DNA from 4 places in the Streptomyces sp. NPDC042002 genome. Region 3 is predicted to be linked to each of the others. Evidence: riboswitches for the same ligand, from Rfam matches in the RefSeq annotation. Region 3 holds a riboswitch; each other region holds the start of a gene.
The links. Region 3 has a riboswitch for cyclic di-AMP ahead of ACZ6KY_RS34820 (transglycosylase SLT domain-containing protein). Riboswitches for the same ligand answer to the same signal wherever they lie in the genome.
Positions count from the first base shown of each region.

Region 1: linked by a shared signal. The riboswitch ahead of ACZ6KY_RS27115 (C40 family peptidase) and the one ahead of ACZ6KY_RS34820 (transglycosylase SLT domain-containing protein) in region 3 are both predicted to bind cyclic di-AMP.
Region 2: linked by a shared signal. The riboswitch ahead of ACZ6KY_RS12165 (M23 family metallopeptidase) and the one ahead of ACZ6KY_RS34820 (transglycosylase SLT domain-containing protein) in region 3 are both predicted to bind cyclic di-AMP.
Region 4: linked by a shared signal. The riboswitch ahead of ACZ6KY_RS09925 (M23 family metallopeptidase) and the one ahead of ACZ6KY_RS34820 (transglycosylase SLT domain-containing protein) in region 3 are both predicted to bind cyclic di-AMP.

Region 1 is NZ_JBVJCT010000022.1:16,849-20,025, reverse strand. Features, by position in the region: gene ACZ6KY_RS27120 (tellurite resistance/C4-dicarboxylate transporter family protein) at 1-361, opposite strand, end outside; gene ACZ6KY_RS27115 (C40 family peptidase) at 592-1,764, opposite strand; cyclic di-AMP (ydaO/yuaA leader) riboswitch at 1,773-1,942, opposite strand; gene pcrA (DNA helicase PcrA) at 2,311-3,177, shown strand, end outside.
Region 2 is NZ_JBVJCT010000006.1:125,529-128,705, forward strand. Features, by position in the region: gene ACZ6KY_RS12160 (M16 family metallopeptidase) at 1-933, shown strand, start outside; cyclic di-AMP (ydaO/yuaA leader) riboswitch at 1,150-1,310, shown strand; gene ACZ6KY_RS12165 (M23 family metallopeptidase) at 1,323-2,087, shown strand; gene ACZ6KY_RS12170 (GntR family transcriptional regulator) at 2,284-2,976, shown strand.
Region 3 is NZ_JBVJCT010000038.1:16,069-19,245, reverse strand. Features, by position in the region: gene ACZ6KY_RS34825 (HAD family hydrolase) at 1-460, shown strand, start outside; gene ACZ6KY_RS34820 (transglycosylase SLT domain-containing protein) at 540-1,310, opposite strand; cyclic di-AMP (ydaO/yuaA leader) riboswitch at 1,314-1,474, opposite strand; partial or broken gene ACZ6KY_RS34815 (CocE/NonD family hydrolase) at 2,379-3,177, opposite strand, start outside.
Region 4 is NZ_JBVJCT010000004.1:509,665-512,841, forward strand. Features, by position in the region: gene ACZ6KY_RS09920 (tyrosine-protein phosphatase) at 1-569, opposite strand, end outside; cyclic di-AMP (ydaO/yuaA leader) riboswitch at 1,201-1,360, shown strand; gene ACZ6KY_RS09925 (M23 family metallopeptidase) at 1,363-2,256, shown strand; gene ACZ6KY_RS09930 (SGNH/GDSL hydrolase family protein) at 2,625-3,177, shown strand, end outside.

The DNA.
Region 1 (3,177 bases), on a different contig from region 3:
TCGGCCAGAGCGCGGCCGACAGGGCGAGCAGGACCTCGGCGAGCCCCTGCCACCCCAGTACGGAGAACCTGGTGCCGAGCACGGTGGTCGCCGCGACCGCGTTGAGCCCGGCCGGCGTGCCGGCCTGCCGCACCCATTGCTCCCGGTCGCCCGCCAGCCGGACGAGGAAGTCCGCGGCGAGCCCGAGCCAGGCGAGCGACGCCAGGACCAGCGCGATCCGGGAGAGGGTCTCGTAGCCGGTCAGGTGCAGCCCGATCGAGATGACGCCGGTGGCCATGACGGCGGTTCCGGCGGCGGGCGACCGTCCCGCCCACCAGGCGCGGAACGAAGCGGTGTCCGGCATGTCCGGTGTATCTGGCATGCGCCCGATGCTAGGGATCTCCGGACCGGTTACCGACGGGGCACGCGCGTGGGGAGCGCGAAAACACCGGGCACGCGTGCGTGGGGGACGAAAACAGCGGAGCACGCGCGCGTGGGATACGAAACGCCGGGGCACGCGTGCGTGCCGTACGAAACGAGGGGCACACGCGCGTGGAGCTTCAGTCGCTCCACGCGCGCGTGCCCCGCGAAGGATGTCGCCCGCGCCCCGGACTACGCCGGGCGCACCACGCTGTGGATCGCCGAGGTGCCGTCGTAGTAGATCGACTCCTCGCGGACGTACGCTCCCGGTTTCGGCGCGTGGATCATCATGCCGTTGCCGATGTAGAGGCCGACGTGGCTGATGTCGTTGTAGAAGAAGACCAGGTCACCGGGCTGGGCGTCGGCGAGGGAGACCGTCGTGCCGGCGTTCACCTGGTCGTAGGTGACGCGCGGGAGACCGACACCGGCGGCCTTCCAGGCGGCCTGGGTCAGGCCCGAGCAGTCGTAGGAGTCCGGGCCGGTGGCGCCCCAGACGTACGGCTTGCCGATCTGGGTGCGGGCGAACGCGAGCGCCTTGGCCGCCTTGGTCGCGTACGAGGAGTCCGGGGCCGTCGATCCCGTCGCCGGTCCGGCAGTCGATCCGGCCGTCGAGCCGGTCGTGGTGCCGGACGACTGCCGCTGGGCGGCCTTCTCGGCGGCCGCCTGCTGTCGTGCCAGCTCCGCCGCCTTGGCCGTGGCCCGCTCCTGCTTCTTCTTCTCGATGGCCGCCAGCCGCGCCTTGTCCTCGGCGTTCAGCTTCGAGAGCAGGCCGCGGGCCTCGCCGAGCTTGCGCTGCACCGCGGCCTTGGACGTCCTGAGCGCGTTCTGCGAGGCGGTCAGCGACTGCAGGCTCCGGCTGGCCTCCGTACGCTTCCTGGTGGTGGCGGCCTGGTCGGTGATGTAGTCGTCCACGGCCGCCTTCTGGCGGGTCGTCAGACGGCTCATCAGCTGGGTCTGGTCGAAGTAGTCCTGCGGGTTGTCCGCGAGCAGCAGTGTCGCGGTGCTGGGCGCGACGGCCCCGGTGCGGTACTGCGCCGCGGCGAACGAACCCAGCTCCTCGCGCGCGGTGTTGAGCTTCTCGGTGCGCTGGGCGACGTCGTCGAGCAGGGTGTCGACGCGCTTCCGCTGCTTGGCGGCCTTCTCCCGGGTCGCGTTGTACTTGTCGGTGGCCGTCTCGGCCTGGTGGTAGAGGTCGTTGACCTTCTTCGAGACCTCTTCGACGCTGGGTCTGGGTTCGGCCGAGGGGGCGGCGTTCGCCGTCTGGGAGAGCAGGGCCACGGAGGCGAGGGCCGCCGTGGCGAGGGCCGGGGTCCGTATGCCTGCGATGCGCGTACCCGTAGGACGCCATTTGCGGTGCGACGCCAAGAGAGGCGACTCCTTCCGTCATCCGCCTGCCGAGTTAGCTGTCGGGTTCGGGCGGGTGGTTCCGGAAGGTTGCCCTACGGTCCATGCCCCACAAGGCGGTTGGACCGATTCACCCCGAGTTCGGTGGGTCCCCGGCTCCGGCGGCCCGTGGGCGTACCGAACTCGGCGGAGGCCGCTCGGCCCGGCGAGGTTCGCCGGTTGCGGTCGAGTGGCCTTCCGGCACGCTAACCAACTGTTGTGGCCCGTGTGAAGGTTGATGTGCGATATGCCCGATACATTTTCGTGACCTTCGCCGCGTACTCCGTCTCATGTGATGCGTTTGAGTTGATCTATCCGTATATGGGGTCAATGGTGCTTGTGACCTTCATGTGATGGCGGCTCCCTTGCGGAGGCGTCCCGCCGAACCTCACCTGGAGTGACAGGTCGGTCATGAAAGGTGATGGGCGGTCGTGTGGGCCCGGATGTCCGGGATTCGCGTCACGAGTTCCGGTCGAGTTCCCGGGGTGGCGGCGGGCTGTCAGTGGGGCGGCCTAGACTCGGAGAGCGATGAGCAGCCTCTTTGACGACAGCTTCCTGGCGGACCTCAAGCCCTCCGCGGCCCACGAGGACGAACACCCGCCGCCGCCCGAGGACGATCACGTACCGGAGCCGGTTCCGGACGATCTGTTCGGCGGGAAGTTCGACATGCCGCCGAGCCGGGACGCGTACTACCGCGACGGCGCGCCCAGGCCCGCCGTGGACCCGGCGGCCCTGCTGGACGGACTGAACGAGAACCAGCGCGCGGCCGTGGTGCACTCCGGCTCCCCGCTGCTCATCGTGGCCGGTGCCGGCTCCGGCAAGACCCGGGTGCTCACGCACCGGATCGCGCATCTGCTCGGCGAGCGCAACGTCCACCCCGGCCAGATCCTCGCGATCACCTTCACGAACAAGGCCGCGGGCGAGATGAAGGAGCGCGTGGAGGCGCTCGTGGGCCCGCGCGCCAACGCGATGTGGGTGATGACCTTCCACAGCGCCTGCGTCCGCATCCTGCGCCGCGAGAGCAAGACGCTCGGATTCACCTCGTCCTTCTCGATCTACGACGCCGCCGACTCCAAGCGTCTGATGGCGCTCGTCTGCCGTGATCTCGACCTCGACCCCAAGCGCTTCCCGCCGAAGTCGTTCAGCGCCAAGATCTCGAACCTGAAGAACGAGCTGATCGACGAGGAGGACTTCGCCGCTCAGGCCACCGACGGCTTCGAGAAGACCCTCGCCCAGGCGTACGCGATGTACCAGTCGCGGCTGCGCGAGGCCAACGCGCTCGACTTCGACGACCTGATCATGACCACGGTCCATCTGCTGCGCGCCTTCCCGGACGTCGCCGAGCACTACCGGCGCCGCTTCCGGCACGTCATGGTCGACGAGTACCAGGACACC
Region 2 (3,177 bases), on a different contig from region 3:
CACGAGACGGCCAACCCCGCCCGTCGTGCCGCCAAGGAGCTCTCCAAGGAGCTGTTCCCGGCGAGCGCGCGTATGTCGCGTCCGCGCCAGGGCACCGAGGAGACCGTCCAGAACATCGACTCGGCGGCCGTACGCGCCTTCTACGAGAAGCACGTACGCCCGGCCACGGCCACCGCGGTCGTCGTCGGCGACCTGACCGGTGTCGACCTCGACGAGCTGCTCGGCGACACGCTCGGCTCCTGGACGGGTTCGTCCGCCGAGCCGCGCCCCGTGCCGCCGGTGAGCGCCGACGACACCGGCCGCGTGATCATCGTCGACCGCCCCGGGGCCGTCCAGACCCAGCTGCTCATCGGCCGGGTCGGCGCCGACCGGCACGACCGCGTGTGGCCCGCCCAGGTGCTCGGCACCTACTGCCTCGGCGGCACCCTCACCTCGCGCCTGGACCGCGTCCTGCGCGAGGAGAAGGGCTACACCTACGGCGTACGGGCGTTCGGCCAGGTCCTGCGCTCCGCGCCGGACGGCACGGGCGTCGCGATGCTCGCCATCAGCGGCTCGGTGGACACCCCGAACACGGGTCCGGCGCTCGACGACCTGTGGAAGGTGCTGCGCACCCTCGCGGCCGAAGGGCTGACCGACACGGAGCGCGATGTCGCCGTGCAGAACCTGGTGGGTGTCGCGCCCCTCAAGTTCGAGACGGCGGCGGCCGTCGCGAGCACGCTCGCGGACCAGGTCGAGCAGCACCTGCCGGACGACTATCAGGCGACGCTCTATCAGCAACTGGCCGCCACCGGCACCGTGGAGGCCACCGCGGCCGCCGTGAGCGCGTTCCCGATGGACCGTCTGGTGACCGTCCTGGTGGGCGACGCGGCACAGATCGAGGAGCCGGTCAGGGCCCTCGGAATCGGTGAAGTCAGCGTGGTGGCCGCCGAGTAGAGCCCGTGCGACCGAAGAGGGCCCTGATGACTGAAGAGTCGCCAGGGCCTTCTCTTTTCCCGGACCCCGCCCCCAAGATGTCCGCATTCGTGCGGGAGTTGCCCTTCTGCTCTGTGGGATGCGTTACAAAAATCGTGATCTGTTTGTTGTTCGAATGATGCCGCGTTTAGCGTCGGTCCGGCTGTTCGTCACGCAGTGCGCCGCGCCCGCGGCACCGGACAGTCATCGCCGAGTCCCCCTATGGCGCGAGTCAGGGGAGCCGGGGACCCACACGTAGTCCCTGGGGTGAATCGGACGCCCTCCCCGGAGGGGGTCCGTAGGAGACCTTCCTGCTCCGAACCCGTCAGCTAACCCGGTAGGCGAGAGGGAAGGAAAGGATCAGCCCCTACATGGCGTTCTCTTGTGGCACCGGCAAGCATCGTCGTCAGAGCCGCGTGCACAGCACGACCAAGACCGCCGTCGGGGTCGCGGCGCTCACCACCACCGGTGTGATCGGAACCCTGGCCGCCCCCGCGTTCGCCGCGGAATCCTCCGTCGAGCAGACCGGGCTGACCCAGGCCGTCACGCTCGGCGACTCGGTCGCCGACCAGATCGACGCCCAGGCCTTCGCGCAGCAGCGCGCCGCCGACGAGGCCGCCGCGCGGAAGCAGGCCGAGCAGACCGCGCGCAAGCACGCCGCGGAGCAGGCCGCGAAGGCCCGCGAGGCCAAGGAGCGCGCCGCCCGTGAGGCCGAGCGCAAGCGCCTGAACACGTTCGTCATCCCGATCACCGGTTCGTACATCTCCACCGGCTACCAGGCCAGCAGCAGCCTCTGGTCCTCGGGCAGCCACACCGGCGTCGACTTCCACGCCGCGTACGGCACCTCGGTCCACACCGTCGGCTCCGGCACCGTCGTCACGACCGGCTGGGGCGGCGCCTACGGCAATCAAGTCGTGATCAAGATGCACGACGGCACGTACACCATGTACGGCCACCTGTCGTCCATCGGGGTGTCGGTGGGGCAGGCGGTCACTCCGGGGCAGCAGATCGGCCTCTCCGGGGACACCGGCAACACCACCGGACCGCACCTCCACTTCGAGGCCCGTACGACCGCGGAGTACGGCTCGGACATCGACCCGGTCGCGTACCTGCGCTCGCACGGAGTCAACGTCTGACGACCGCTTCGCGGCTTCTTCACCGCTTTCGATGCCCCGGCTCACCGAGCCGGGGCATCATCGTTTCCGGAGGCCGTCTGTCCAAAAAATATCCATGGATTCAGGCCCGCCATCGGAAATTCAGGCTTCCTGCAATAGAGTCACTGAACAAGCGTCAATCGATGGCGTTTCGCGGGGATTAAAGCGGAGGTCGGTCATGCGTATTCCGGCGCACTCGGTATGCACGGCGATCCGTGACGACATCGTCGCGGGTGTCTACGAGCGCGGCGGCCGGCTCACCGAGGAACTGCTCGCGCGGCGCTACGGCGTCTCGCGCGTCCCCGTGCGCGAGGCGCTGCGCACCCTGGAGGCCGAGGGCTTCGTGGTCACCCGCCGGCACGCGGGCGCGTGCGTCGCGGAACCCACCGAGCAGGAGGCCGCGGACCTCCTGGAGATGCGCATGCTGCTGGAACCGCTGGGCGCCGCGCGGGCCGCCCAACGGCGTACGGAGGCCCACCTCAAGGTGCTGCGAGGCCTGGTCAGGCTGGGCCAGGAGCGTTCCAGGAGGGGCCACAGCGAGGATCTGCGCTCGCTGGGCGGCTGGTTCCACGAGACGCTCGCACAGGCGTCCGGCAGTCCCGCGCTGACCTCCACGCTCGCCCAGCTGCGGCACAAGATCGCCTGGATGTACTCGGTGGAGGCGCCGGCCAACCCCGCGGAGTCCTGGGCCGAGCACGGCGGCATCGTGGACGCGGTCGCCCGCGGCGACGGCGAGCGGGCCCGCGCGATCACGGCGCTGCACACCGAGCGCGCGACGGCCGTGCACCGGCTCCGATTTCCCGGCGGCGAGCGGCCGGACCGTGTGAGAAGTTCGCAACATCCCGTAAACATGACGGGCCTGCGTCATTAACACGGGCGCCGTATACAAAGAGGGATATTCGGCAGGGCCTCATTTCTGATGCCCTTTTATTCGCGTGTCCGGAATTTCGGCGCGCGCTATTCCCGGGACCACGGCACGAGGGCCCCGCGTGTCACCGGGAGAATTCCTGAGCGGAGTACGGAAAACGGCTGGGCCGCGCCACCCGGGGGAAGGGCGGCGCGGCCCAGCCGC
Region 3 (3,177 bases):
GGACGGACTGACGCTCATCGAGCCGGGGTATGTGATGCCGCATCCGACCCTGCCGGCCGTGCGGGTGCCGCGCCGGGACGACCTCTGGACGGAGCCGATCAGCAAGGTGCTGCTCCGCCACCCGTCCCTGTCCGACGACGAGTTGGCCTCCGCGGCGCGGGGAGTGGTCGGTTCGCTGGCGACGGTCACCATGTCCGGGCCCGGCACCGTCGAACTCCAGCCATGCGGGGTGACCAAGGCGACGGGCCTCGCTCTGGCCGCGGCGCACCTGGGACTCACCCCGTGCTCGACGCTCGCCTTCGGTGACATGCCCAATGACATCCCGATGTTCGACTGGGCCGCCCGCGGGGTGGCGATGACCAACGCCCACCCGGAACTGAAGGCGGTGGCCGACGAGGTCACGCTGTCGAACGAGGACGACGGGATCGCGGTGGTCCTGGAGCGCCTCTTCGGCTTCTAGCGGCGGCAACGCACCCGCCGGCGGCACCGAGGAGGTGCCGCCGGCGGGCGCGGGCGAAGCCGAGGACGTCAGGGTCTGATCAGTAGGCGCCGTTGACGTTGTCGATGGAGCCGTAGGTCTTGGCCGCGTAGTTGCAGGCCGCGCTGATGTTCGCGACCGGGTCGTAGATGTTCATCGACGTGCCGGCGACGTGGTAGGCCTGGAACGTGGGGTCGATGACCTGGAGCAGCCCCTTGGAGGGAATGCCCGCGGCGGCGTTGGAGTCCCAGTTGTTGATGGCGTTGGGGTTGCCGGAGGACTCGCGCATCACGTTGCGGTAGATGCCGTCGTAGCTGCCCGGTATGCCCGCCTTGGCCATGACGTCCAGGGACTGCTTGATCCAGCCGTCGAGGTTGTTGGAGTAGGTCTTGAGCGAGGCCTGGGTGGCGGTGGCCGGGGTGGACTTGGCGACGGCCGGGGTCGCGTTCGCCGTGGTGGTCACGACCGTCGACTTCAGCTTCTTCGTACCCACGGTCAGCTTCAGGCCCGGACGGATCAGGGCGGGGTTGGAGCCGATGACCGCGCGGTTCGCCACGTACAGCTTCTTCCAGCCACCGCTCTCGGGGTGCTTCTGCGCCACCTTGGAGAGGGTGTCGCCCGCGACCACCTTGTAGGTGAGGAGCTGCACGTTGGGGATCACCGCGGTGTGGGCGGCCTTCGTGAGCTGCGGGGCCTGCGCCGGAGTCGCTGCGTGGGCGCCGGTGGCGCTCACGAGCGGGAGGGCGAGGGCGATGCCACCCGTTCCGGCGGCGATCATGCCCCGGGTGATGACGTTGGTCTTCATGCGGCGGTGCTTGCCTCGTACGGGCATGACGAATGTCCTCTCCGACGCCTGCGAGGTGAGCTGTCGGGTTCGGGCGGGAGATGCCCGGCCGCGTTATGGGCGCGGCTTCACCCCTAGCCGGTCCGGTGTGTCCGGATCGGCGGCTTACCTGTGGTTCCCCCGCTCCTGCCGTGCGTGGGTGGGTGGGTTTCCGGGCGGCGGCAGGATTCGGCGATCCGCCCGGGATCGACCAGAACGTATGCGAGAGCACATGTCCGGAACAAGGCAAGATTTGGCTGCGAAGATCGATTTCACCTGGTTAGGGCGCGGGGAAAAAGTCCGATTGCGCCGGAATTGGATCCTCAACTTGCCTTTGGCGAAGGGGTTGGTCGGGAGGCGGCGCGAGTTGGCGCCCCGGCTCGCTGGTGACTCAATTCACCAGACCAAGGGTCATCAAGGCGGCGTACCGGGTAATTCGGGCATTGTGCTTCGGGTGGTGGTGGGGTGCGGAGCCCCCGGAGGGCACCGAGCGGCCCCTCGCGCAGCGAGATTTGTGGCGCGGGACACGTCGGGCGCGGCCCGTCCGGGGCCGAGGCGCAGGCCGGACGCCGACCGGGCTCGGCGGCCCGGAGCGGGCTACGCCGGACTCGGGACCGAGTCCGGGCGAGCCGGACCGAGTTGCGTCGAACCGGGCGAGCGCAGCCCGAGCCTTGATGGGCGCGGGGTGAAGTGCGTTCCGTGGCACCGGTGTTCGGCGCACACGCGAGATGTCGGTGCCGGGACGCGGGGCATGCCGACGCGGGGGATGCGCGGCGGATCGGCGCGGGGGTGCCCGGCGGATCGGTACGGGGAGGCCAGGTGACCAGTGTCGGGACGCCGGGGCGGATCGGTGTCGGGGCGCCGGGCTGATCGGCGTCCGGACGCGCGGCGCGAAGAGGGCTTACGGGGCGAACTCCCGTCCCCGTAAGCCCTGTCGGCCCGGCCCGGTCAGGCCTTGTCGGCCAGGTGAGGCCCGGTCAGGGCCCAGCCCAGCCCAGCCCAGCCCGGCCCGGCCCGGCCAGACCCTGTTGTCCCGGCCCGGCCCCTGTTGGCCAGGCCAGTCCCGGTCAGCCCGCAGCCCGCAGCGCGCGGGATTCCCTTCCCCCAGGTCCGGTGGAAGACGACCTCGTCGCCGTCCTTGCAGACGACCTCGTCGGTCGTGATGAAGTTCCGCGCGTCGCAGGTGATGGCGGAGACCGTCTCGACGCGGGCGTCCCAGGGCAGGTCCGGTCGGTGCAGCCGGATCGACCGGGTCGAGCGGGCGCGGGCGGACAGCGGGTCCGACTCGTCGATCGTGTACGTCTCCCGCGCGTCCTCCGTGCATTCGAGGCCGTCGGGGAACGCGCGGGTGCCGCCGTGCTCCGGGTCCACCTCCAGGCGTCAGGCGCCAGGTGCCCGCGGCCACGTCGCGCGGGACCAGGCGTTCCGGGCGGGGCTCGTCCAGGGTCTCGGAGACGGTCACGCCGAGGGGTTCGGACTCCTCGGGCTCCCCGAGGGTGATCGAGGGGTCCGACTCCCTTGTCCGTACGGGGAGTTCCAGGGTGCTGCCGATCGGGTCCAGGGTGAAGCCCGCCTCCGAGCCCGGCTGGGGCCAGATCCAGGGCCAGTACGCGGAGGAGACGCCCAGGCGGATGCGGTGGCCCGCCGGGAACGCGTAGCCGATGCCGGTCAGGTCGAACGCCACGTTCTCCGTAGTACCCGGTCTCCGGGGAACCGCCTGGTCGCGGCCCCGGCGTGCCGACAGGTTCAGGACACCTCGGGTGACGAGCGTGGACGATCCGTCCGGGGCCACGTCGCACAGCCGGGCGATCACCTGGCCCCTGGGTGACGCTGACGTCAGCCGCAGATCGACCGGGGGCGGCCAGCACCCAGGTCT
Region 4 (3,177 bases), on a different contig from region 3:
TTCGACTCCAGGTAGTCGGCCACGATCGCCTCGCGCTCGACGCCGAGGGCGAGCAGGGTGATCGCGATGGACAGTCCGGCGCGGTCCTTGCCGGCCGCGCAGTGCATCAGCGCGGGCACACTGTCCTCGGCCAGCGCGTGCAGCACCTGGGAGTGTTCGGCCGTGCGCTCCTTGATGATCGTGCGATACGAGTTGATCATCCGGTTCGCGGCCTTGCCGTCGCCGAGGATCGCGCGCAGCTGGTCGAGATCGCCGTCGCGGACCATCTTCCAGAACTCGCCGCCGTCCGCCGGGTCGGTCAGCGGAAGGTTCACGTTCCGTACGCCCGGCAGTTCGACGTCCGGGCCCTCCAGCTTCTGGTCCGCGGCATTGCGGAAGTCGAAGATCGTGTGGAGTCCCAGAGAGGAGAGGAACGCGGCGTCGTCCTCCGTGGCGTGAGCGAGGTGGCCGCTGCGGAACAGGTGCCCGTAGCGCACTCGTCGGCCGTCCGCGGCGGGCAGACCGCCCACGTCGCGGAAGTTGCGCACTCCGCCGAGCTCGGGCTCGGTCGACGGGACCTGCTGCGTCACGGGGGCTCCTCCCATTCGGCCGCCGGCGTCGCCGGGCTGGACTCGGCGTCGCTCGTCGGCAGTTGTTCCGGCTCGCGCTCTCGACGATACGACATGGGTTCCTCAGGCAATGAGTTGTCCACAGGCGTCGCCTTCCGGACAGGACCCCTTTGATGATGTTGCTCCATGGGTACGTCCGTTCGAATGCATCGAAGGGTCGGTCACCTCTTCCTGCTGTGCGGACTCGACGGGATGAATCGGAACGAGATGGGGCATTGCCGCATACCGTTTCGTGTGCCGGAATGCGCGGAGGTCCGGATGTGACGGATATCCGTTCGCGTCATATCTGGCTGTTCTGTCCGGATTGGCGCCTTCGTTATAACTGGCCCTGGAATAAGGCACCCTGAGTCGAGTCGCGTGAGGAGCGTCATATTCGTGACGATGCGTTGCTGTCCTCACTTCCCAACCGGCCCGCGTTTCCTGGCGCGTTGAGGGGCCCGAAAGATCGTCATTCCACAGAGGGTGACGGCAATTCCCGCATGGATCAAGAAAGATGAGCGCACGGAAAGCGCACGTAGTTGTCGACGCGCTCTCATCTCGCTTACGTTCTGCCTCAATCCGGACGGACGCCCAATCCTGCCGCCGCCCGGAATCCGCACACTCACCCGTACACGGCAGGAGCGGGGGACCCACAGGTTCCGTGCCTGGTCCGGTCTCCGGAACAGGCTAGGGGTACAGCCGCGCAGCAGCGTGGCCGGGCATCTCCAGCCCGCACCCGACAGCTCACCCCGCAGGCGCCGGAGAGGAAATCGTCATGCCCGCGAAGGGTAAGCACCGCCGTCCCAAGTCCCTCCGTTTCACCCGCTCGATCGCCGTGGCCGGAACCGGTGGCGCCGCACTCGCGCTGCCTCTGATGGGAGCCACGGGCGCCCACGCCGCGACCCCGGCCACCGCCGTGGCGCAGCATGTCGAGAAGGCCGCGACCGCCGCTCCCGCCGCCGAGAAGACCGCCACGACGAAGACGTACGCGGTGAGGTCCGGCGACTACCTCTCGAAGATCGCCGACGAGCAGAACGTCAGCGGTGGCTGGAAGAAGATCTACTCCGACAACCGCTCCGCCATCGGCGGCGACCCGTCGCTGATCCACCCCGGTCTGAAGCTGTCGCTCGGCAAGAAGGCCGCCTTCGCCGGCGGCGCCCACTCGGCCACCCGCACGACGACCTCGGCGCCGAAGACCGACCAGGCGACCCCGGCCACCGAGTCGGCCGCCCCCGACACCGCTTCCGCCGACAACGGTTCCGGCTACACCCTGCCGGTCCAGGGCGGCACCATAGGCACCGGCTACAAGGTGGCGGGCAGCATGTGGTCCAGCGGCTACCACACGGGCGTGGACTTCGTGGTCCCGACCGGCACCACGATCAAGTCCATCGCCGCGGGCACCGTCGTCTCCGCCGGCTGGGGCGGCGCCTACGGCAACCAGGTCGTCATCCAGCACGCCGACGGCAAGTACTCCCAGTACGCCCACATGTCGTCCCTGTCCGTCTCGGCGGGGCAGACCGTGACCGAGGGCCAGCAGATCGGCCTCTCCGGCGCGACCGGCAACGTCACCGGACCGCACATGCACTTCGAGATCCGCACCACGCCGGACTACGGCTCCGACGTCGACCCGGTCGCGTACCTGCGCTCGCACGGTGTCGCCGTCGGCTGACCCGTCGCCCTGAGTTCCAGGCGCTTGCCCCGCTCCTGACCTGACGGCAGGAGCGCCGCCGAAGGCCGGACCCCATGATCCTCGGGGTCCGGCCTCCGGTGTTTTCCGTCACGGGGCGCGTGTACCAGGAAAGTATCCGTCGTCGAGCAATGCGCGCGACCGCGCCGAGCGATTCCCCCGTGACGTTCCGGCCGCTGAGTGATCGATGCTTCAACGTCCCTGATATGAGCCTTATTCCAGAGTTGACCAACGCTTGGCGAGTGGCTTATCTCACCGCCCGTCAACCCTTCCCTACGGTCGCGTAGCTCACATCGAAAGGTGAATCATGGGTCGATGTGGCAGACGATTCGAAGAGTGACGACAGATCAGTGATCGGGTCGTACGTGGCGGTGGGGGACAGCTTCACCGAAGGCGTCGGCGACCCTGGGCCCGACGGGGCGTTCGTCGGCTGGGCCGACCGGTTCGCGGTACTTCTCGCCGACCGGCGACCCGAAGGCGATTTCAACTACACCAATCTCGCCGTGCGCGGCAAACTGCTCGACCAGATCGTCGAGACCCAGCTCCTGAAGGCCAAGGAGCTCGGCCCGGACCTGGTCTCGTTCAGCGCGGGCGGCAACGACATCATCCGCCCCGGCACCGACCCCGACGAGGTCGCGGAGCGCTTCGAGCGCGCGATAGCCGACCTCACCTCCGCCGTCGGCGCCGTCATGGTGACCACCGGCTTCGACACCCGTGGCGTTCCCGTGCTCAAGCATCTGCGCGGCAAGATCGCCACCTACAACGGACATGTGCGGGCCATCGCGGACCGCTACGGCTGTCCCGTCCTCGACCTCTGGTCCCTGAAGACGATCCAGGACCGCCGTGCCTGGGACGGCGACCGACTGCACCTCTCGCCCGAGGGGCACACACGGGTGGCGCTCC